Regions from separate parts of the Lysinibacillus sp. NPDC093197 genome, predicted to be linked through region 1. Evidence: riboswitches for the same ligand, from Rfam matches in the RefSeq annotation. Region 1 holds a riboswitch; each other region holds the start of a gene.

Region 1 (6,280 bases):
ATGATTCGTGATGATGTGACATTTCATGATGGGCAAGTGTTAACAGTAGATGATGTAATGTTTACTATTAACAGTATTCTTGATGATGCGAATGGGTCTTATTTAAAGTCAGATTTTATCCATGTTAAAGCGATGCAAAAAGTAAATGACACAACGATGACAATCGAATTGGATGAACCATTTACGCCGATGTTAGATAAGTTAACAGTGCCAATTTTGCCGAAGCATGTCTTTGAAGGTCAAGAGATGAGAACGGCTACGTTTAACCAAGAACCTATTGGAGCTGGACCTTATATGGTGGAGCAATGGGATAAAGGGACAAGCTTAACGCTTAAAGCATATCCATCTTTCTTCGGAACAAAAGCATCCATTGAAAAAGTCATTTTTAAATTTATTCCGGATAGTAATGTTCGTGCATTACAACTAAAATCGGGTGAGGTAGATATTGCCTTACTTGATCCGAATCAGGTTGAAGAACTTTCAAAAGTAGAGCAGTTAAAAATGTATGAAGTTGAATCAGCAGATTATCGTGGCGTGTTATTTAATATGAAGTATCCACTTTGGAAGGATGTCAATGTTCGAAAAGCGATAAGCTACGGTACAGATCGAGCTGGCATCGTCAAAGGTATTTTACATGGTTATGGTACAGAAGCGTATTCGCCGCTACAAAAGCATGCCTATGTAAACGAAAATATTGAACATTATACTTTTGATGTTGAAAAAGCAAATGAATTATTAGAAAAATCAGGCTGGATATTAGCAGATGATGGATTCCGCTATAAAGACGGTAACAAACTCGCCTTTACTATTACGGCACCGATTACAGATACAGTTCGTGTCAATATGGCCAATTATGTCGCGCAAGGCTATAAAGAAATAGGGGCAGATGTTGAAGTAGCAGCACTTGATTGGAGCAATATCGTTATTGAAGAAACACAAGCGTTTATGGTTGGTTGGGGAAGTCCATATGATGCCGACCACCATACGTACAGTTTATTCTATTCTGACGAATCTAGCGTAACAAGTGCTGGCTACAATTATGGTAGCTATGCAAATGCGAAAGTAGATGCTTTGCTAGAAGAAGGAAGAACAACTGTCGATCCTGAAAAACGCAAGGAAGTCTATAAGGCATTACAAGAGGAGCTAGCAGAAGATCCACCGTTCGCTTATTTTGCCTATGTTGATGCTGTTTATGGCATTAATAAAAATATTAGTGGTGTTAAAGAGCGTATTTTAGGTCATCACGGCGCCGGCTTCTTATGGAATGTCGAGGAGTGGAAATGGAATGATCGCTAAGTGGATCGGGAAGCGAGTGATAATGGGGACAATTGTCCTCATTATCGTGAGCTTCCTCTCTTTTTTCATTATGCATGCTGCACCTGGCAATCCGGCGGCGGCTTATTATGGAGGCAATGCTCAAACATTAACAGTAGCTGAGCAAGAACGAATTGAAAAAGCGTTTGGCTTAGATAGGCCAGTTCTTCTTCAATATGGCACTTGGCTAGGTGAAGCGGTAAAAGGGAATTTGGGCTATTCTGCAAAAGAAGGTAGACCAGTAATAACGATTTTATTAGAGCGTTTACCCAACACATTACAGCTGGTGGCACTCACGTTATTCATCGTTATAATTGTCTCTACTTGGCTAGGATTACGGGCAGGAATGAAAGAAGGTTCTTTATTGGATCGAGGATTATCCATCTTTAGTATTGCAAGTTCTGCGATTCCTCCATTTTGGCTAGGTATTGTCTGTATTATAATATTTTCGCTACAGCTTGGTTGGTTTCCTTCTTCAGGTATGAATGATGTGCGTGGCAATGGAGGTTGGCTTGATCGTTTAAACCATATTGTGCTCCCTTTAATCGTTTTAGTAATTTCTCATGTGGGCATATTCGCACGTTTTTTACAGGATAGTGTTAAGGCAGAGAATCGTAGTTATTATGTCCAAGTTGCGCGTGCAAATGGAGTACCAGACCGACAAATAAGAAACCTCATACTACGGAATTCTGTTATTCCGTATATCAATTATATGGGTGTGACGATTCCTTCATTCTTTGGTGGTTCCATAGTAGTTGAAACACTCTTTGGCTGGTCAGGTTTAGGATCACTGCTAGTGAAATCAGTGATGGTAAAGGATTTTCCTGTACTTATGGGAGCCATTCTGATTATTGGTGTTGTGGTGGTCATTTGCTTATTTGTAATCGACGTTTTAATGATTTGCATCAACCCTAGATTGAGAAGAGGGAAAATAGTATGAGAAAACGACGGAAGATGCCACTATTTTGGCTTGCACTTCTTTGCATAATTTTAGGAACAACCATCTTCTCCTCACTGTTGGCACCTTTTGAACCAAATGCAATGGATATGAATCAGATTTATGAAGCACCTAATCTTACACATTTACTCGGTACAGATCAGCTAGGCAGAGATGTTTTATCACGAATACTTGTGGGGGGAAAAGTGACACTTTTCATCGCCATTGTGTCAGTCGTAATTTCTAGCATTGTAGGCATTATTTACGGTGGTATAAGCGGTTTTGTTGGTGGTGCCGTCGATGTAATAATGATGCGCATTTTGGAGGCATTTTTAACGATTCCATCCTTGGTCATTGTGCTTGCCCTGCAAGCAATTATGCAAGGAAGTGTTTGGCGAATGGCCATGATTATCGGATTCACAGGCTGGTTTGTTACAGCTCGAATCGTGCGCTCAGAGTTTATTCGTTTAAAGGAAATGGAATTTGTTCAAATGGCTAAAATGTTCCGTACCCCATTGTGGAAAATATTATTTAGTCATTTATTACGTAATAGTTTGCCAGCCATCTTTGTCGTGACGATATTTAATTTTGCTGGTGCGATTTTTACCGAAGTGTCTTTAAGCTTTTTAGGCATCGGTGTGCCGCCAGCCATCCCGTCATGGGGGACGATGCTGTACACAGCGCAAAATGATTTACTCGTTGGTGCTTGGTGGATCGGCCTTTTTCCTGGGTTTATGATTTTTGTGACGATATTATGTGTGCAAGCAATCGGGAGCACTTTCAAACAAGGAGGAGAACGATCACATGTTTAAAATCGACAATTTAACTGTTCGAGTGAACGATAAAAATCTCATCCACAATATCTCGTTAACTGTGCCAAAAGGCCAAATTACAGCAGTTATTGGTGAAAGTGGGAGTGGGAAAAGCACAACCGTATCAGCTATTTTAGGAATGCTCCCGCCACAAGCTGAGACGACAGGGGCAGTGTACTTTAATGGGAAAAATATAATGGCGATGTCAAAAAAAGATAGGTTACTGTTACGGACAAAGCATATCTTTACTATTTTTCAAGATGCTACAAATAGCTTTTCTCCTACCCAAAAAATGAAACAACAATTGTATATGTTTACTGCCTTACGAATGGGCGAGGAGAAAGAGATGTTTCTGCCAAAAATGACCGCTATCTTAAAGGAATTAAATTTGACCGAAGATGTATTAGATTGCTATCCATTTGAGTTGTCAGGGGGTATGCTGCAACGTTGTATGCTTGCCTGTGCATTGTATAATAAGCCAGACATTTTGATAGCTGATGAACCAACTTCTGCACTAGATATGTTGCATCAACAACACTTTATTACATTACTAAAAAATCTACATGCTCAACTGGGAACAACTATTATATTGATTACCCATGATTTAGGGGTTGCAGTTTCACTAGCGGATACGATTGTTGTGATGAAAAATGGAGAGATTGTCGAGAAGGGGCAAGCGACAGAAATTTTTGAGCAACCAAAACATCCGTATACAAAACGGCTTGTCACAAATCATTTTTAGGAGGTGTTTTAGTTGCTTCGGGTAGAAAACGTAAATAAAAGCTATCGAACAGGGCAGCAAGTGTTAGCAAATATAAACCTTACTGTAGGAGAAGGCGAAATCGTCGGACTTGTAGGAGAAAGTGGAAGCGGTAAAAGTACTTTAGCCAAAGTCATTATGCAGCTAGAATCACCTGATAAAGGGACCGTAATTTTTCAAAATCAACAAATCACAAAGAACAATCGGAAGTCCTTTTATGAAAAGTGCCAAATTATATTCCAAAATGCTAGTAATGCTTTAAACCCTATGTGGACGGTTAAGGAACTATTAAGGGAGCCATTGCAGCATCAAAAATTCGTGACGGACACCTATTTACAAACGATGCTTGAGAAGGTCAAGTTATCAAACGATGTATTACAATCTCTGCCCTCTGAACTTAGTGGTGGGGAGAAGCAAAGAGTAAATTTATTACGCTCTATTCTAGTTGAACCGAAATTGATAGTATGTGATGAAATTGTTTCTAGCCTAGATCGTCTAATTCAGCGGGAAATTATCGATTTATTAATTTCGTTAAATAAAGAAAGAAACATGGCTATTTTATTTATTTCTCATGATTTAAAAGCAGTTTCATATTTAAGTGAACGGATTTATGTAATGAAAGCTGGCGAAATTGTCGATGAACAGTACAAGGAACAAGGTGCATTTAATTTCACCGATAGCTATGCTCAAAAGCTATTTCAAGCGATGGAAAGTGAATGATATTTGAAAATAATTAGCTTTGATTTGGATGGAAAAATATCTTTTTTACGAATGTACTCAAAACTATATTAATCTGTAAGTCCAAATAGATACCTTGTACTGTTCATTGACATTGAAATTCCATTACTTTACAATGTGATTTAATAGTATACTAGCGATACTATACATTTTATTACAACTGAATAGCGTGTAGTAATAGGTGTAAATTGCGTGCAATTTACTGAAAAGGGAAGTCGGTGCAAGTCCGACACTGTCCCGCAACTGTAAATGTGAGCGTCTTTTCAAATACCACTGTCAAATGATGGGAAGGTGAAAAGAAGCGATGACCATAAGTCAGGAGACCTGCCTGTTACAAGTACACACCAATAACCTACGAGGAATAGGAGGTGGCATGTTGACAAAACAGAATGTTCTGTTCGTCACAGTACGTCAAACGATAAAAACCAAAGGATATAAAGGGATACGGCATCGAGCCAAATCTCTCCCATTGGTGCAATGTTTGATGTTACTGGATGAATGATAATGATTAGCCGTAACGACGGATTTCCTCTTATTTAGCAGGAAATCCGTCTTTTTATGTAATCGAAACATTTGTTTTGAAAATATGTACGAAAAGAGGTGCACGTATGACGAAAATTCATGTTTGTACAACACAGGAAAAGCAATATGGAGATATGAAGATTTGTAAACTGCCGCGCATTGAAGTTGCCAAGCAGCCAAAAACGAGAATGGTCATTGAAGCACTTGTTGATCAGTTTTTAGCAACAGGACTTATTCGGAACGAACGTTTATTTAATCAAATTTTCTATAACAAAGGCATCATTTGGATTCAAAATGAGGTATATGAAGGGTGCCTTTTTGCTAAAGCAAGTGTAGCGGATGAGCTGAAAACAAAAAAGAATGCCTTTATGATGTACATGCCAACAAATCCAATCGTATATGAGGTAAATGGTGAGCCGTATCATTTAATAACACGTATTGATTCGATTCGAGCTAAACCAAATTTAGATAGGCTTGATTTAGAGCCAAAGCCCATCTTAAGTGCTGCAAGAGTCAATGATTTACTATGCTCGATGGTTATGCGTTTCTATCACACCTATTTAGAAGAGTTGTCGTTAGTCGTTCATACAAATCAAGATAGTAATAAAATAGTACATTTAATAAAGTATGTAGAGTGTGAATACGCTCAATTTCTTCAAAGTGTGAAAGAATTAAATGACTATCATTTAAATTGGCATCCAAGAGGCAATGGTCATCAATTATTGCTTCAATTAATTGAGCAATTACAAATTTTAAAGAGTAAACCAGGTTCGGTTCTTGTTGATTTTTCGAATAGTAATGGTTACGTAATTGTGGAATCAGCGAATAACTTTGTTGCGAAAGCGAAAAAAGCTTTATAAGATTAATATAAAAGGCATCGAGATGTTTTCGATGCCTTCTGTCATTTTTTATGGATAACTTTTGAAATCGCCATAAAAACTAGCTGAATCGCCGATAAAAGTCGCTGAATCGCCGATAAAACCATTCAAATCGGCAATAAAACTTGCTAAATAACCGATAAATCATCCCCCAATCGCTGTTATGCTTTGGAAAATGCGGTTTCTCGGATAATTACAAGCAATGCATGGCTTCTTTTGCCTCATACCAAGGAACTGAATAGCCCTTTCCTTTCGCACAAAAAATACTTGATGATGTATAGTCGGGATCTGCCTGTTTATTGTAATTGATTTGCGCAAT
Region 2 (6,280 bases), on a different contig from region 1:
ATATGGCAAGTCAAACATGCTATTTTTTCGAACTAAATAAGTAACTGTGAAATTGTGTGTAAATTGTGTGGGTGACTGGCACTCCTACAAAAAAAATTAAGTTCGGTACTGTACCGAACTTAATCCTTACGAACTTATTTTGTTCCGCTTGCTCCAAATCCAGAAGCTCCACGAACAGTTTGAGATAATTCATTTACTTCTAGCAGTTGAATAGAAGGGACAATTTGGATTACCATTTGGGCAATGCGCATTGATTTCTCAACGATAAATGTTTCTTTACCATGATTAATTAAAATAACGCCAATTTCGCCTCTGTATCCTTCATCAATTGTACCTGGACTATTGAGAACAGTTACACTATGTTTTAATGCTAGTCCACTTCTTGGACGAACTTGTGCTTCTGTTCCTTTTGGTAATTCAATTTGTAAGCCTGTATTTATTAATCTTGCTTCTCCCGAAGGAATTTCGACTGCTTCAATTGAATAAAGATCCATTCCCGCATCACCTGGATTTGCTTGCAAAGGTAGCAATGCATCAGCATGAATTCTTTTGATTTTTACGTCTAAGTTCATTATTTTCATCCTTAACGATTAAATTTAAATGTGTCATCTGTAATTGGCGCTACTTTTGCTTTTGCGTAAGTAGAACCCTTTTGTGAAAAGAAGTCATATGTTGAACCTTCATTGCGAATACCATTCATAACGATAGGATTAACTTCTTCTTCCGGGAACATTGGGTCAAATCCAACATTCATTAACGCTTTATTAGCATTATAGCGAACGTAAGCTTTTACTTCAGGCGATAAACCTGTTTCAGCATAAATATCCTCTGTATAATTCATTTCATTTTGATATAAATCAAGTAATAATTCATAACCCCATAATGTTAGCTCTTCTTGCTTTTCCTTAGAAAATTGCTTATATAAATTTTGAGCAAAGAAGCCTACTGCCACACCGTGGATGGATTCATCGCGTAAAATAAGAGAAATAATTTCTGCACTATTGCGAAGAAAGCCTTGCCCTCCTAAGTATAATGGGTAGAAGAAGCCAGAGTAGAAAAGGAATGATTCTAGCATAACGGACGAGAACATCGCTTTCCACAAACTTTCTGAATCCCCTTCTTCAATACTATTATAAATATCTGCAATTTTATTAGCCTTATATTGTAGATATTCATTTTTCTTTACCCATTCAAATAGCGCGTCAATTTCTTCATTTGTACAAAGCGTTGTGAATATATATGAGTAAGATTTTGCATGTATCGCTTCAAATGCATCAAATACAGTAAGAACAGCCTTTTCTTGAAGATCTGTTGTAAAAGCAGCAACACGGTTCATCCCAATATTTGTTTGAACTGTATCAAGTAATGTTAAGCCTGCAAATACTTTCTTATACGTATCTTGGTGCTCGAAGTTTTTCCACTGTTGGATATCCTTACTTACTGCAATTTCTTCTGGAAACCAAATTTGTTTCCATTGTTGGTCCCAAAATACTTGTGCTAGTTCACTCGTTGACTTATTCCAATTGACCGCTTCGTAAATTATATTTGACATGCGACACACTCCTCTAAGCTTTGCAAACGTTGACGGACATAATAAACAGATTTAATTCCTTTTACCCAAGCATAAATATAAATTTTAGCCAACTGTTCCGTTGTCCAGTTATCAGTTACATACAGCGTCATCGAAATACCTTGGTCTACATGTTTTTGAGATGCTGCATATAAATCGATTAAATCATATGGATTCACATCATATGCTTCAACATATAAATGACTGTTATCATTTGTTAAATGTGGCATTGGATAAATTGTTCGACTATCCGCATAATCACGTACCTCTACGCGCTCAGTACTTGGTGCAATCGAAGCTGTACAGCTACGAATGTATGAAATACTACCAGTTGGTGCAATAGCTAGACGATAAGAATGGAATAAACCATATTGCATGACATCCTGTTTTAATGTTTCCCACATTTTTGATGTCACAATTGGAATATTTCCTAGTGCTTTTAATACAACAGGTGAGAGCTCTACTTCGATTTTGTTTACATATTGATCAAAATAAACGCCTGAAGCATAATCACTATCCTCAAAACGGTAGAAAGTTTCGCCTCTTTCCTTAGCAATCTCCATAGATGATTTAAGTGAATAATAGTTCATTGCTTCCATAAAGCTGTCCATAAAATCAATCGAATCCTTTGAACCATACATGATTCCTTCTGTAACAAGATGGCCATGTAAATTCATACAACCAAGCCCTACCGAATGCATTAGTTTATTTGCTTTAGCTACAGGCGGTACATTCGTGATGTTCGTCATTTGCGACACATTCGTTAATAAATGCATTGCCGTATCAACTAATGTTCCAAAATCATTTACTTTACTTGCGGCATGAATATCAATTGAACCTAGGTTACACGATACATCCAGCCCGTATTCATTTGGTTCATTTTGGTCAGAAATTATACTTGTTTCTTGTACTTGTAGAATTTCTGTACATAGGTTTGACATTTTTACACGGCCTATATTTTTAAGTGGATGTACATCGTTGACATTATCATCAAAAATTTCGAAAGGATAGCCTGATTCAAATTGGGCTTTTTTCACTTCTGTATAAAGTCGACGAGCATTCAAGCGTTTAATTTTACGGATATTCGGGTTATCTAGTAACTCGTAATACATCTCAGTAATTGAGATTTCAGACATCCGTTTACCATATTCTTTATAAATATCATATGGGCTAAACAACACAATATCTTTATCACGTTTCATAAGTTCAAAGAAAATACTTGGAATAATAATACCTGTTGATAGTGTTGCTAGACGGATTTTATCATCCGCATTTGGCTTTTTCGATGAAATAAAATTTTCTATATCTGCGTGGAAAATATTTAGATAGACAACGCCAGAGCCGTTTCGTTGTCCAAGCTGATTCGAATAGCTAAAAGAATTTTCTAAAAGTTTAGCAACTGGGATAACACCACTTGCACGATTTAAAATTTCTTTAATTGGATCACCTAATGGACGTAAATCTGTTAAGTTTACCCCCACTCCACCTCCAAGGCGAGATAGCTCCAAACAATAACCAATATTTTCAGCAATACTATTCATTGAATCGTCCATTGATAGTTTAAAGCAGCTTACTAATTCGCCACGCGCTTTTTTCCCACTGTTTAATGCAGTTGGCGTTGCTGGTTGGTACGCTTCCATCATTGCCTCAACAGAACGTTCTGCTAACACAGTGTTCCCTTGTGCTAAATATAAAGCGATGATAACAATACGATCTTCATATTTTTCTAAAATTTCTTCTCCGTCACGACTTTTCATTGCGTAGCTATCATAAAATTTACTCGCACTCATAAATGAAGGGAAACGGAAATTGTAATCGTATGCTTTTTTGTATAGATGTTTAATAAAATCTATATCATACATGTCGATAAATTGTTTCTCATAGTAACCCTCATCGACTAAATAGCGAATTTTTTCTTCAATATCAATAAAATAACGTAGACGCACATTTACATATTCTAAAAAATAACGGCGTGTTGCTTCACGGTCCTTTTCAAGCTCTAATTGACCTGTCGTGCTATAGCGATTAAGCACCTCATTATTAAGCTTTAAATATGTTTTCATCCCTTCACCCTCGTTTCATAAAACATTTGTATTACTTCATAATCAGCCTGATATCCCCGTAAATCTAATTTACATACTAACGGGACCTTATAGGCTTCTGCAATTTTCTCACCAGCTCCGCCAAACACATGATGTCCAAAATTACTATTACCACTAACAGCTACTCCCTTGCAAAATTCCTTGTTTTGCTCTAAAAAGCGGGCTACTTTTGCAGGAATATCACCTAAGCCGTCTGTGTATGTAATTAAAAGATAGGGCTCAGTCAACAATAATCCATCATAAATTTCAATTGACTCACCATCTAATTTAGTAACAATACTTCGCACATTACCTGTACGACTGGCATAAACGATCATATTGCAATCATCTCAATTTGAGAAACAATTTCTTTGACATCTCCTATAAATGTGTCATTTACTTCAAGAACAGGCACACTTAAAAAACCTGCGTCCATAATTTTTTGTTTTGCTTGTTCGTCATGATCAATATTCACAATTTCTGCCTCAAGTCCTGCACGTTGTAATTCCGATTTGACCCAAAGACATTTTGGGCATATAGTTTTAGTATAAAGTTTCATTTTAAATTCCCTCTTTTCATAATATAAAAAGGCTATCTCTCGGGAGAGACAGCCTAAGTTAGAAACGTAAAAAAGCCAAAGAATAGTCACGTCCCCATTTCTTATTCCCCGAAGAAAGGTTGATTTGTTTTATGATAGGCAGGTCTCCTGGCTTTGCTTCATTCTCTGATATCCTTCCCATACCAACGCACAGTGGATTAAATCATCGTCAGCTTAACAGTTGCGGGGACAGCGTCGGATATACCGAACTTCCCTATTAAACTACATATAGTAGTACCTACATAAAACGAACACAATATATTGTTATTGAACACAATTAAGTGTACCATCCTTCAAGTAAAAAGTAAATCCAGAAAAGTGAATTCTTTATAGTGTAACTTTTCATTATATTCTTTAGGAAGAACAAACTGTTAATAAATGAAAACGACTAGCTAGTTAAGCATAATAAACAACATAGTTAGTAGTTCCAAAGAATTATAGCTTGATTTATAGAGATTATTCATAGAATCTCAAGGAATTATTATGCTACCTACTGCAGCCTATATTAAACTGAAGATTATATTTAATATACTTCTTAATATAAGTTTATATCTGTTAAACCATTTTAGCCACTATCGTAAGCCCTATTACTTTTTAGAAAAAAGATTTTAAAATGAACCTGCCGTATGTTCGATTTCATTTTTAATCATTTTGTAGCGATCAAACCTGTCTTTGTTGTTTTGCACTCGTTTGCTTTTCTAATTAAAAACAAATAGCCATCTGACATCAATGAAATCTCGACATCAGATGGCAATATAAGTTTTAAGCATGACTACACGTAATGGTACCGACTAGCTCAGTTATGAGCTGGAATAAATGACTCGACAATGGCAGCTAAAGCTTGAATGGTATCATAGCTATCACCTGGAAACTCCGATTTGGCAAATTCTACTTGAAGTTCCTCACATAATCTATGACATTCATATCCGACTTCAAAATAAGACTCAATATCCGCTGAAAGGGAAAGGAGCTCACAAGTGACGATACCTTGAGCACCCTCGCCTTGTAATGAATTAATTTTATCTTTTACATTTGGACCTAGCCAGTCACCTTTCCCATGACCGCTTCGATATGTAATATGCCAGTTATCAATTTGAACTGCTTTTGAAATGGCTTCGGCTAATTCGGAAAACTGACGTACATAGTTTTCGTTTTTTTCGGGATCAATTGGTTGACTATGGACGGTATATAAAACATGCGTCTGTGCTCGTTTTTCAACTGGAATCCATTCAAATGCACGTTGAACACGATCTTTATATACAGCAAGTAATTCATCGTTTAAATGCCAATTTTTCGCATGAATGACCTTAACGTCATGAGAAGCTAATAACGTACTAACTTCATCATGAAACGCTGCAGCACCTGTAGACATAATCGGATTTACAGGTAGCGTAATAAAGGTTGTAATACCATCTTCAAGCATTGTGTCAACAACATCTGGAATATAAGGTTCTGTATGTTTGTATGCATTATATACTTTTACAGGCTGTGTTAAGCGATTCTGTAAAGAATGTTCCAGCCCTTTAGCAATACGCCCCGTATTTGCTGCTAATGGATCAACACCGCCTAATTTTTTAAATTGTGCCGTAACGTTTTCAATCACGTGTGGTGGTGGTGTTTTACCTTTCATTATATGTGTAAAATAAGGTGTTACATCGTCTAAAGATTTCGGTGCGCCATAAGCGTAATAAATTATACCAATCATATTTTAAATCTCCTTTTCTTCATTATAATAAGTTAATTTTTATGGGTGTTGTAGTTGCTGCATATTTCTACCCGAAACATGAGCTTTCATCATTTGCAAGAACTTGAGCACAATTTTACCGGGGTAAAGATTGGATTTCCATCTTGCATATAAATTTCAGCATCAATTTCAAAAATTGTTTGAAACATTTCTTTACATAATACACAATGTGGTGAATCGTCGTAATGTATTTTTCCTTTCTTTAGTACAATCAGCCGTTCACTATTTTGTGCAGCTTGGTTAATATCATGTAACACCATAATAACGGTCATATTGTATTTATGATT
Region 3 (6,280 bases), on a different contig from region 1:
AGGAATGATAAAATATAAGGCTATAAGTAGGCATATAATCGCTAGAGTTCGTATAGTCAACTTTCGAGTTATAGTTCTATTCATAAGCTCTCCTTTTATCGTTATTTTTAAGTAAAGTGTAACATAAAAAAATTAAAATTTGAAAACGTTCTGAAAGAATGAAGGTAGGGATAAATCATGGAAAAAGAGATTTTGCAACTTTTTAGTAATTTAACAGAGCGTGACCGTGAGATTGAATACGAGTCGTATAGAAGATTGATAAAAATTATGCAAGAACCAGTAGATTGGACATATGCAGTTTGGGAACAGCTTATTAAAGCCCTTACATATACAGATGGACATGCTCGTGCACGGGCAGCACAGTTTTTATGTGCATTAGCAGCAAAAAGTGACCCGGAAGAACGTGTTCTGGATGATTTTTTAAAAATTTGGGCCGTAACATACGATGAAAAAACAGTAACTGCAAGGCATGCTCTTCAAGCAATTTGGCAAATTGGGCTTGCTGGACAAGTTCAAAGGGATTTAATTGTTTCGTATTTAGCGAAAAGGTTCCAAACATGTATCGATGAAAAGCAACCATCGCGTATTCGATATGATATTATTGTCTCCTTCAAGAAATTGTTTGATGCTACGAATGATCAAAACTTACTGGATATTGCAAAGAGATTAATAGAAGAAGAGCAGGATATAAAATACAAAAAGAAATATAAAACAGCCATCCGTTAAAATAGCGAGATGGCTATTTTTATGCCCAAGTGTGTTATTTTGAAGAAAGAAAAGTTATTGATTATAATGAAAACAGGAGGATGGATTCAGTTTTTGATAGGTCTTATATACTGACGTAAGCTTTAGTATAAGTGAGAGCCAGAAACTATCTATAAAGAGGAAACACGTAAATCTGCAACTGTATATAGCATAGTAACAGTATAATTTTTGTAAATAAGAAAGGGTCGGGTCGAGAAAATGGGGATTTATAATTATTTAGTGAAAAAGCCAAATGGTGAAATTTTATCAATGGAGACATTTCGTGGAAAGACAATGTTAATCGTCAACACAGCCAACCAATGTGATTTTACATATCAATTTGAAGATTTACAAAAAATGTATAATAAATATGACAAGGAAAATTTCGTTGTTTTAGGTTTCCCATGTAATCAGTTTGGACAGCAGAACCCAGAAGATGGAGTTGAGACAACTCAACTTTGTCAACTTAACTACGGGGTAACTTTCCCGATTTTTGAACTAGTTCAGGTTAATGGAGAAGAGACACATCCGTTATTCAATTATTTAAAGCATGAAGTAGATTTTCGTGAATTCGGAAAGGCGAATATGCAGGAAAAGATGTTAGCTGAGGCTATTATCCAAATTGCACCTAGCTTTTTAGATGGACGTAACATTCGTTGGAACTTTACGAAATTTTTAGTAGATAATCAAGGTCATACAGTTGAGCGCTTTGAACCAACAGATTCACAATTAGATATTGAGCAAGCTATTGAAAAAATTTTATAGCTAGCTATTTTAATCAGAATTTTTAGGCTGGAATAACAAATAGCGGATCACTATGTAGAAATAGTGCTAAGTTTTGTATAAATATATTCGAATATTCCACAATCTCGCAACTACTCTTTCAAATCAATATATGATAAACTGCTAATCAAGTGAATAATTCTTGCAGAATAATGGTGCTAACTTTAGCATAATCGGGAATTCGGTGTAAAACCGAAGCTGTTTCCGCAACTGTAAGTACAAGAATCATAATAAATGCCACTGTCGAAAAGGGGAAGACCCAAGATGGGAAGGTTTTATGATATCGCTACTGCATTGGGTAGTGAGCTGTACGAGCCAGGAGACCGACCTTTATTTAATGTATAAAAACTCTTCGGAAGCTAGGAGGATATACGGCAAATACATAGGCAATGTCGCGTGAGGCGGCACTATATATGCTATTTTCGTCGTTCCCTAGGGAGCGGCGTTTTTTTATGCACCTGTAAAGCAAAATCTGTTCATGAAAGAAAGAAGGGACTAAGTATGAAAAAAGATGCCCGTTATTCTTGCTACCCGTTCATGCGTGAAAAAATATCTACAGTAGATTTTGAGATTCGTACGGATAGTTTAACAACTCATGTCGGTGTAGCATTGACGGCTGTAAAAGCTGAAAAAGTTGAAGTAGTGGCGACAGATTTATTGACTATTTTGCCAATGGCCTACCATGTAAATGGCTCAGTACGTGGCAAATTAGCGGTAACGGAAGAAGATTTGTTATGGCTTAGCGAGCGCTATGATTTTTATGTGGGGCATGTAAAGGAAGAAATCCAAAACTTTGTTTTACCACAAGGTACGGGGGCTGCAACTGCGCTTCATTTATGTCGTAGTGAGGCAAAAAAATCATACCGTGTTCTACATAAAGTTTCTGAGGAAAGAGAAGTACCAGCCATCCTTTTCGATTACTTAGGATTATTAGCTAATGTATTTTTTGTAATGGCTGTATACATGAATCAACAAGCTGGTATTGCTGAAATACCGTTTATAAGCAAATCATATCCGATGAAGAAAAAGAAGGAGAATGTGTAAAGTGAAGAAACTATTTAAATTCCAATGGCTTACAGTGTTAATGTTAGCACTTGTATTGGCAGGTTGCGGCACAGCAAATGAAGCTAAAAAGGACGATACATCGAAAACAGGACAACAAGCTGAGCAAACAGGCTACAAAGTGACAGATGATCGCGATGTAGAAGTAGCATTTGATGCAGTACCAAAAACGGTTGTGTCATTACAACCGAGTAACACTGAAGTTCTATTTGCACTAGGTGTTGGCGATAAAGTAGTTGGGGCAACTGAATATGATACTTACCCAGAAGAAGCAAAAAAAATCGAACGAGTGTCAGATTCTGTAACATTCAATAGCGAGAAAATTGTAGCGCTAAAGCCAGATGTTGTAATTGCTTATTACACAGGTAATGACGAGACACTAGATGCCCTTAAAGGTCTTGAAGATGCAGGCGTGAAAGTATTTGTTATTAAATCAGCCGCATCATTTGAAGATGTTTATGGAGATATTCAACAAATTGCTGAAGTGATGGGTGTTCAAGATAAAGGTGAGCAATTAAACAAAGATATTAAAGCGAAAATTGCGGATGTGCAAGCAAAAGTAAAAACTGTAGAAACACCGAAAAATGTTTATTTAGAAATTAGCCCTAAGCCAGATATTTATACAACAGCAGCTGGTACTTTCCAACAAGAGATTCTTGATGCAGCGAATGTGAACAATGTATTTGGTGATCAAACAGGATGGGTAAAAGTTTCTGAGGAAGATGTTATCGCGAAAAATCCTCAAGTTATTTTAACAACAGTAAACTATGTAGAAGACTCAGTAGGCGAAATTCTTGGGCGTGATGGATGGAATACAATTACTGCTATTCAAGATAAAGCAGTAAATTATATTGATACTGATATTTCCAATCGTCCAGGTCCACGTATTGGTGAAGCTGTTGAGATGGTAGCAAAAGCAGTATATCCCGAATTATTTAAATAAGGATAAATGGTGAAAGCCAACCATTAAAACTTGGGCAAAAGAGATAAAGTGTTAGATTGACTGCGATCAATCTAACACTTTTTTGCTTGTGAATGTTGTTGTCCGCTAAGTACAGGCTTCACGGTCTTCAACCTCCGATATCTTCAAGACAACCGATGATTCATAGACTTTGAATCTCTACTAAAAGGTTTTGTGAATAATTGGTATTATCTTCAGTTGTTCTATAAAATAGAAATATAAATGATTGCTTAAATAAGGGAGGCGTAGTGGATGACACAGTTTGACATGAAGGTTATTCCGTTTGAGGCAGTCTTAAATTTCCGCGATATGGGTGGCTATAAGACGCGAGATGGCAGAGTGGTTAAGAATGGATTGCTATATCGTTCGGCTGCACTAGGTAAGATGACACCGGCGGATAAGGAGCGCTTTGAAGCACTAGGAGTAAAAACAATATTCGATTACCGAGATCAACAAGAGGCTCAAAATAATCCTAATCCCACATTCAAGGGCGCAAAGTATATTCAAATTCCTGCAAAAGGCAACCACGCATTTGAGATGCCGACAAATACCGGCGGCCACAATTTTTATAAGGTTGTAAGCCCAGAGATGTTCCGCGATTTTTATGCACAAATGCCATTTAACAATGCTTCATTTAAAAAATTAATGTCTACAATTCAAAATCCAGATAATTTAGGCCTCGTCCATCACTGTGCCGTAGGAAAAGATCGAACGGGAATTGGCGGTGCGCTCATTTTGCTCGCATTAGATGTACCCGAGGAAACCATTATGCAAGACTATTTAGATACGAATATTTATTTACGCCCTATGGTAGAACGAATGGCACAGGCAATACAAAATACTTTTAATGACCAAGAGTTACAACAGTTCCATGCATTAATGTCAGCACGTGAGGATTATTTGCAAGCTGCCTTCGATGCTATAGATAGTCGTTATGGTTCGAAAACAGTATTTTTAGAGCAAGAGTTTGGTTTAACAACAGAAAAACGCCAGCAATTACAAGAAAATTGCTTATGCTAATAGGACGCCCTTTCACAGTAAGTTAGTGAGAGGGATTTTTTTGTAAGCTATTCAAAATATTTTTGTATTAGCTATCCTTTACAGTAGTAAATCTGTGATAAGATACAATAGATTTTTATGTAATATAGAGAGAAGTGAAGTTGTTGGGAAATGCGATTAGAGAGAAACATTCGGCAGACCAATTTAGTCTATTTCATTTAACATGGCCGATTTTTTTAGAAGTTTTTTTATTTATGTTGATGGGATTAGCCGATACATTTATGTTAAGTGCCTTATCGGATAACGCTGTATCAGGTGTGGGCGCAGCAAATCAATACATTCATATTGCGATATTAATTCTTGAAGTGGTAGGCAATGGTGCTGCGATAGTTGTCTCGCAATATTTAGGTTCAAAAAGATTATTAGAGGCTACAAAGATTTCAGCGTTAGCAATTACGATGAACTTAATTGTTGGGCTTATTATGAGTGCTTTGTTTTTCTTAGGCTCAAGCCATTTAATGACGATGATGAATTTGAAGGGCGATGTCTTACAATATGCCCAAAGTTATTTAGTCATAATTGGTAGTTTTATTTTTTTACAAGCTATTATTAATGCATTAGCGGCTATTATTCGTGTACATGGTTGGACGAAGCAGACAATGTATGTATCACTCGGTATGAATGTCGTTCACGTCGTGTTAAACTACGGTTTGATTTTTGGTAATTTCGGATTGCCGGAATTGGGTGTGAAAGGTGCTGCGATTTCCTCCATTATTAGTCGTGGACTTGCGGTTATTGTATTTGCATGGCTGTTGTATCAGGTAATGGAGATCCGTGTGAAAATCGAATACTATTTCACTTTTTCAAAAGAGTATGTTAGAAAAATTTTAAATATCGGGTTACCGTCTGCATTTGAGCAAGTGCTTTATCAATTTTGCCAAATTGTCTTCCTCTATTATGCAACTTATATAGGATCTGAAACGCTTGCAGCAAGACAATATGCAATGAATATTTCGATGTTTACGTATTTGTTTGCGGTTGCAATCGGTACGGGGACAGCTATTATTATTGGCCGCTATGTAGGCGCGGGTAAAAAAGATGAGGCTTATCATCAATTATGGATAAGCGTGCGCTCAGCTTTTATTTTTACAATACTAATGGTAAGTGTAGTGACGATTTTTAGAAAACAGTTAATGAGCATATTTACAGATAATGCAGAGATTATAGCCATTGGTGGGTCTGTATTAGCATTAAGTATTTTATTAGAAACAGGTCGTACGATGAATATCGTAGTTATTAATTCATTACGTGCTTCAGGCGATGCAAGATTTCCCGTGAAAATCGGCTTTTTATCGATGGTCTGCATGAGTTTGCCACTTGGCTATTTATTTGTATTTGTTTTAGATTGGGGACTAGTAGGGATATGGTTAGCTATTTCAGCAGATGAATGGATGCGTGCCATTATCGTATACTTTAGATGGAAAAGTCGAAAGTGGGAGCGTTTTGCAATTGTCTCACCTACTGAACAAAAGGAGGCGAATTAAATGGGAGCACTTTCTAAACGAGCTGCAGGAGCAGCGTTAATAGATGCAAATATCGGGTTATTTGCTTGTCCGATTTGTCAGGAGTCCATGCAGGTCTTTGATCAAGGGAGGCTTACATGTTCAGCAAACCATTCCTTTGATATTGCTAAGCAAGGTTATGTAAATATGCTGACGCATAGTGCAGCTT
Region 4 (6,280 bases), 330 kb from region 1:
TATCTTTAGTAGCTGCAATAATGCCTGCTACATGCGTCCCGTGTGGATCAGAAAATGAGGTATTGGCAGGCGTTGCTGCATTATAAGGTGGAAGCACTTGAGACTTCAAATCTGGATGTTTATAATCTACACCAGAATCGATAACTGCTACTTTGACCTCATGATTTCCTGCTAATGATAAAGCCTTATCAATTTGCAGTAGATTTATATGATACATATCCTTTTTCTTTGGATCGACTGCATTATTAAAGGATTGGTACTTGTAGCTTGGAGATACACTTTTGACTCCGTTTTGCTTGGCATAATACGAAACAGCCTCTGTTAATGTTATGCCTTTTTTTAGTTGGATTACTTCGTAACCTAATGAAGGAATCGATCGAATTACTTTTGAACCAATTTTACTATGTACGGTCTTCGCAAGACCCGAATGTTTGACGATAATAGTATCGGCACTAATCCATTCGTTTCCTCCTGTTTGATCGTTGAACTGCTTTAATGCTTGCCTTTTGTTGCTAGCGAGCATACTTGTCACCAATTCTGGGTTCTGTGGTGCTTCAGCAAAGGCAGAAGCAGCAGGAACCATTAGTGCAGAACATGCTACGACAGCGATTGATTTCATCACCCAGTTTTTCAATTGTTTTTCCTCCTTCAGTAAAATATGACATTTCACTATTTATAACGGATGGAAAATAGAAAAGTTTCATATCTCAATAAATTTTTTTCAATTGTTTTAAAATTGTTTGAGTGCCTGGCACCCAAACAATTTAGAGCTGCTCGATAAGTGTTTGTAAGTCTTCTTTTGATCGAGGCATAGGCAAGCCAACGTCAAATAACTTTTTGTTTTGTAAGGCGAGGGTTATTTCAAAAACCCATGGTCGTTCAAGATGGGCTAGTTCAAGTAACTTCTCTTGATAGAACAATTCGACCGGATCCCCATTGTAAATGACTTTCCCAGCCTCCATAACAATTATTTGATCCGCCCATTCATAAGCCAAAGCGATATCATGGGTTGCCAATAAAAAAGTTCGTTCCCCATTTTCTAATTTAGCTAAGTAATGTAAAAGTTGTGCAGCATAATAATTGTCTAGTCCAGCAGTCGGTTCATCTAATAGTAATACAGAAGGTTCCATTGCCAGCACACCTGCCATGGCAACACGTTTTTTCTGTCCGACGCTTAAAAAATGTATGGGCTTATCAAGTAATGACTCAACCTCTGTTTGTGCTACTGCCCAGGCGATTTTTTCCTCGATTTTTTCATGAGACCAGCCAAGATTTAATGGCCCGAAAGCGATATCTTGCTTTACTGTACCTGAAAAAAGTTGATTGTCAGCATCTTGGAATACGATGCCGACCTGCTGACGTAATGCGGATAATGCTTTTCTAGAATAGCTAAGCGCTTCGTTGCAAAACGTAATGTTGCCATCGGTCGGTTTTAAAATTCCATTTAGATGCTGAAATAGTGTTGATTTGCCAGCACCATTATGACCTAGTAGGGCGATTTTTTTCCCCTTTGGAATTTGCAATGAAATATCTGTAAGTGCCTCGGTACCGTCTGCATAAGCATATGATAAATGTTTAAGATCAAAATAAAGCTCTGTCATGAGAAAAAACCTCCATATATTACGAGGAATAAAAATATAAAAACAATTCCAAACCAGTTTTTCTTGCTATAACATACACTGTCTTGCCAATAAATAGATTCGCCACCACGTGCTTGCATCGCATTATTTAGTTCACGACTACGTTGAAACATTTCCGCAAACAATGCTGCAATAAGCATGGAAATCGACCGTAACCATTGCATAGGTGATTGATAGCCAAGGCGTGATTGTTGAGCAAGATGAATTTTTTGCATGCTATTTAAAAAGATGAAAATAAATCGATACGTTAGCTCTACTAATTCTACAAATAAAGCAGGCAGACGCCATTGACGTAAGACGTGACAAATAGATTGTACCGATGTCGTTAAAATTAAAAAGTATAAACAGCTAATACTGCCTAATACAGAGAACAATAGCTGCTGTGCTGTGATCAAGCTTTCATTTCCGATGAAAAAAGTCCAATTACTAAGAGAAAATGCCCAGAAATGTGCTGGGAGGTTACTTGAATTTGGTGCAATTGAAATCAAAATAGATAGTAAACTGGATAGCAGAAAAAATCCTGGTAACAGCAGTAATTTCGCATAATATTGGAAAGGGATTTTTGCGCCTAAAATGATAAAAGCACTCATTACAATAAATGTAATGAGTGAAATAAGTTCATCTCTCACGATAAGCGACAATAGCAGTAACCCCAAGGAAAACGTCATTTTTTCTAACGGATGAACGGACGCTAGTTTATTCATATAAGCATACTTATCAATGAGTAACATCGTTTAACCTTCCTTATGCTTGCCGCGCATATAGCCTACGAAATAGCCAATAAAGCCAGCACCAATCGCAGCCTGTAATACGAATAATAAGCTTTCAATTTCACCACTTGGTGGCTCCCATAAGCTTTCAAACCATGGTTCATATTCTGCATTAATTTCACCGATTGCAGCTTCAGCTTCTCCGTCTGCACCACCGAATTCTGCACCTTTTTGTACGAAAAGAGGGATGATTGCTAAAAGTACAACGACAGCTAGTAGCAGTAAATTTTTCTTCATCCTAATGTGCCTCCTTTGCTGAGAAAACACGTAGTGCCTTTAATTCGCTCACATTGTATTTTTTTAAGAAATTCATAACGATAACTGTTAAAATTCCTTCACTAATTGCTAGAGGGATTTGTGTTAAAGCAAAAATACCTGCAAATTTTGTGAATGAAGCCATAAAGCCTCCTACTTCAGAAGGGAAAGCCAATGCTAATTGAACTGAAGTGACAACATATGTACCTAAGTCCCCAAGCATCGTGCAAAAAAGACAGCAATAGAGAATGATAGACCGATTTTTTGAGAACCTTTAAAGACATAATACGCAATAATTGGTCCTACAATCGCCATAGAGAAAGCATTTGCACCTAAAGTGGTAATACCACCATGTGCTAAAAGTAATGATTGGAATAATAAAACGATTGTTCCAATCACACTCATGGCTAATGGTCCAAAAAGAACTGTACCAAGGCCAACACCAGTAGGATGTGAGCAACTTCCTGTTACTGATGGAATTTTCAGTGCCGATAAGACGAATGCGAATGCACCTGATAAGCCTAATATCATTTTCGTTTCAGGATTTTCGTCAATTGTTTTACGAATAGAACGTAATCCTAAAATAATAAATGGAATCGAAATAACCCACCAAAAAATCGCCCATTCAATCGGCAAAAATCCTTCCATGATATGCATGGCAAACGCTCGTTTTGGTACTAGTAAAAGAGCCACTAAGAAATAACTAAGTTTCCAAAAAGAAAATTTCAAAACCTTTCCTCCTCAACAGTAATTTTCGAATGTAGCGTGCGCAATAAAAAAAGCACTTCTCCGTTTCGGAAAAAGTGCATAGCTGAAAAAGCAAATAGAACTGTCATTTGCCAAGCCGCACACCTCTCCTCGTAGGTTGAAACGATCACGATTTTCTCGGCAGGTCTCCTGGCTTTAGTTCAACATTTTATAGGCCTTCCCGTCCTATGGACAGTGACATTTTCTATAAAATTCCCTAGTACAGTGGCGGGACCGCGCCGGACTTGAACCGGCTTCCCTTTTAAGCGAAATGTATACACTTCGCACCGAAAAAAGATGAAGTTGTGAGTTTTCACGAAGAAGTGTAACATGTTTTTCCAATCATAAGCTATCCTTTTTTTTGTAAAAAATTTTTTATAAAATAACAATCTAGAAAATTCAGATAAATGTCAGAGAAAATCTATCAATTTTAATGAAATATTTGTTGAAATTTTATTAAAAATCTAATAAATAAAAAAGAAATGTTGAAAAGTATAAAAATGATAGGCTATGATAGAAACAGTTTTATATTCGTTTTATTAACATTTCATTTTAAAATTTAAATATAAATCCATCATTAAGTGCTCGATATACTTCGAGATAATAGGGAAATCGGTGTAAATCCGATACAGCCCCCGCTACTGTAATAGCTGATGAAATCGCAATGCCACTGAAAACTTGGGAAGGCGCGAAAGTAAGAGGAAGCTTAAGTCAGGAAACCTGCTTAGTTGATGATATGCAAACTTTTCGGAGGGAGAAGTGAAGCGAGAGCGGATACGTGTATATTCGTTTTTATTTTGGCTTCTATAAAACCTTTACTCTTCGATATCGAGTAAAGGTTTTTTCTTTTTCCTAAAAGTAGAATGAGGGGAGAAAAGCAATGACAACTTGGAATTTAGAGGGCATGAAAACCCATCTTTTTATTTGTAATGGTAGTAGTTGCATGAAAAAAGAAGCTGAGGAAATTACGCTCGCAATACGAGACGAAATAGAGAAATTAGCACTCGATAAGGAAATACATACGACAAGAACGCGTTGTAATGGCAGATGTAAAGATGCTTGTGTTGTGATCGCGTACCCACAGGGAAATTGGTATCGTGTACCAACAGTTGAGCATGGTAGAACACTTGTAAAAGATTTAAACCATGATTCTTTACACAGCGAGCATGTTTTTACACTGACAGAAGGTACGTTGCAACGTACCCCACAAACAACAGCCATTAAAGGCATCGACAAGGTGAAAGAGGGGTAAAAAATGGCGCAAAAAGGAAAGATTTTTGTTGTAGGCTTTGGACCTGGAGATTTCAAGCATATTACGACACGTGCTGTAGAGGCATTACAACAAAGTGAATTTATTATCGGTTATAAAACGTATGTTGAGCTCATTCAAGATTTAGTAAGTGCGAAGTCGATTGTTAGTACTGGTATGACAGAAGAAGTGTCACGAGCACAAGAAGCGGTACGTCAAGCGGAGGCTGGAAATATCGTTTCTGTTATTTCGAGTGGTGACTCAGGCGTATATGGGATGGCTGGACTTGTATATGAAGTACTAATTGAGCTTGGGTGGACGGAAGCAACAGGTGTTGAAGTCGAAATTGTGCCAGGAATTTCTGCTATTAATTCGTGTGCAAGTTTGCTAGGCGCACCGATTATGCATGATTCTTGCACGATTAGTTTAAGCGATCATTTAACACCTTGGAATTTAATTGCAAAGCGTGTGGAAGCTGCGGCGATGGCCGATTTTGTCATTGCGTTATATAACCCAAAAAGTGGTCGCCGTACACGTCAAATTGTAGAAGCACAACGGATTTTACTAGAATATCGATCACCGGATACACCTGTAGGACTTGTGAAAAGTGCCTACCGTGATCGTCAGGAAATAACGATGACGACTTTAGCAGAGATGCTCGAGCATGATATCGGCATGTTAACTACAGTTATTATTGGAAATTCATCGACATTTTTCTATGACAATAAAATGATTACACCGCGTGGCTATCAGCGCAAATATACACTTGGAGAAGAAAAACAGCCTTTACGTCCACACCAGCGTTTAAGAGAAGAAAATGAGCCGTGGGCAATGAACCAAGAAACAGGTACTGCAAGTCATGACTTTGCTGCAGATCCAAATGCAGGACGTCTGAAAAGTAGTATTGCGATAGCACCTGCGCCTGTATCGGTACAAGAAAAATCATCTCTAGAAATGGCAGCAACTGCACTAGCCATGGTGAAAGGAACAACTGTCACAAAGGCTACAACGAAGTTAGTTCAGCAAAAAATGGAGTCGATTTTTGAACTTGCTGTTAGTCCTGGGGTAGCGAATAAATTTTTCACTCCACAGCAAATGATGACGTTAGCTGAAGTTGTGGGAGATGAAGGCACGATGGAATATACACCTGACCATCAAATTCATTTAAAAATTCCAACGACAGAGCCAGAAATTATTACTGAAAAGTTAAGAGAAGTAGGCTTTTTACTCGCACCAATTGGGGATGTGCTGTCATTAAAGGCTTGTGACTTCTGTTATGGCGAGAAGGCAGATTCAATTCCATATGCAGAGGAGATTCAAGCAAAGCTTGGTGGGTTGTCGTTGCCTAAAACGCTGAACATTGGCTTTAATGGCTGTGGCATGGCGTGTTATCGTGCAGTATTTGACGATATAGGTATCGTCTACCGGAAAAGTAAATTTGATGTTTTTATCGGTGCGAAACCAGTAGGGCGTACTGCACATGCAGCACAGCCAGTTGTAGAGGGACTAGAGCCAGAACAGCTTATTCCGCTTATTACAGACATTATTGAGGAATATAAGGCAAATGCACATCCAAATGAACGCTTATTTAAGTACTTCAAACGGGTGAAAAAAATATT

Evidence for each region. A riboswitch is a leader RNA that binds a small molecule or an ion and turns the genes downstream of it on or off. The one in region 1 is predicted to bind cobalamin.
Region 2: another riboswitch for cobalamin. It lies ahead of ACIP9G_RS08890 (glutaredoxin family protein); the one in region 1 lies ahead of ACIP9G_RS01725 (hypothetical protein).
Region 3: another riboswitch for cobalamin. It lies ahead of ACIP9G_RS19660 (hypothetical protein); the one in region 1 lies ahead of ACIP9G_RS01725 (hypothetical protein).
Region 4: another riboswitch for cobalamin. It lies ahead of ACIP9G_RS03505 ((2Fe-2S) ferredoxin domain-containing protein); the one in region 1 lies ahead of ACIP9G_RS01725 (hypothetical protein).

The regions. Positions count from the first base shown of each region.
Region 1 is NZ_JBIVOH010000001.1:351,686-357,965, reverse strand. It holds gene ACIP9G_RS01750 (ABC transporter substrate-binding protein) at 1-1,296, shown strand, start outside; gene ACIP9G_RS01745 (ABC transporter permease) at 1,286-2,254, shown strand; gene ACIP9G_RS01740 (ABC transporter permease) at 2,251-3,063, shown strand; gene ACIP9G_RS01735 (ATP-binding cassette domain-containing protein) at 3,056-3,805, shown strand; gene ACIP9G_RS01730 (ABC transporter ATP-binding protein) at 3,818-4,543, shown strand; cobalamin riboswitch at 4,724-4,907, shown strand; gene ACIP9G_RS01725 (hypothetical protein) at 5,170-5,943, shown strand; gene ACIP9G_RS01720 (GTP-binding protein) at 6,155-6,280, opposite strand, start outside.
Region 2 is NZ_JBIVOH010000002.1:607,395-613,674, forward strand. It holds gene dut (dUTP diphosphatase) at 135-572, opposite strand; gene nrdF (class 1b ribonucleoside-diphosphate reductase subunit beta) at 584-1,552, opposite strand; gene nrdE (class 1b ribonucleoside-diphosphate reductase subunit alpha) at 1,540-3,633, opposite strand; gene nrdI (class Ib ribonucleoside-diphosphate reductase assembly flavoprotein NrdI) at 3,630-3,989, opposite strand; gene ACIP9G_RS08890 (glutaredoxin family protein) at 3,986-4,210, opposite strand; cobalamin riboswitch at 4,330-4,506, opposite strand; gene ACIP9G_RS08895 (ferrochelatase) at 5,046-5,954, opposite strand; gene ACIP9G_RS08900 (ABC transporter ATP-binding protein) at 6,044-6,280, opposite strand, start outside.
Region 3 is NZ_JBIVOH010000009.1:96,699-102,978, forward strand. It holds gene ytvI (sporulation integral membrane protein YtvI) at 1-84, opposite strand, end outside; gene ACIP9G_RS19650 (hypothetical protein) at 178-726, shown strand; gene ACIP9G_RS19655 (glutathione peroxidase) at 964-1,509, shown strand; cobalamin riboswitch at 1,664-1,873, shown strand; gene ACIP9G_RS19660 (hypothetical protein) at 2,029-2,571, shown strand; gene ACIP9G_RS19665 (ABC transporter substrate-binding protein) at 2,573-3,532, shown strand; gene ACIP9G_RS19670 (tyrosine-protein phosphatase) at 3,803-4,570, shown strand; gene ACIP9G_RS19675 (MATE family efflux transporter) at 4,714-6,093, shown strand; gene ACIP9G_RS19680 (putative RNA methyltransferase) at 6,094-6,280, shown strand, end outside.
Region 4 is NZ_JBIVOH010000001.1:680,276-686,555, reverse strand. It holds gene ACIP9G_RS03530 (S8 family peptidase) at 1-634, opposite strand, end outside; gene ACIP9G_RS03525 (energy-coupling factor ABC transporter ATP-binding protein) at 765-1,601, opposite strand; gene cbiQ (cobalt ECF transporter T component CbiQ) at 1,598-2,371, opposite strand; gene ACIP9G_RS03515 (energy-coupling factor ABC transporter substrate-binding protein) at 2,375-2,647, opposite strand; partial or broken gene ACIP9G_RS03510 (energy-coupling factor ABC transporter permease) at 2,649-3,313, opposite strand; cobalamin riboswitch at 3,536-3,719, opposite strand; cobalamin riboswitch at 3,975-4,154, shown strand; gene ACIP9G_RS03505 ((2Fe-2S) ferredoxin domain-containing protein) at 4,293-4,664, shown strand; gene cobJ (precorrin-3B C(17)-methyltransferase) at 4,668-6,280, shown strand, end outside.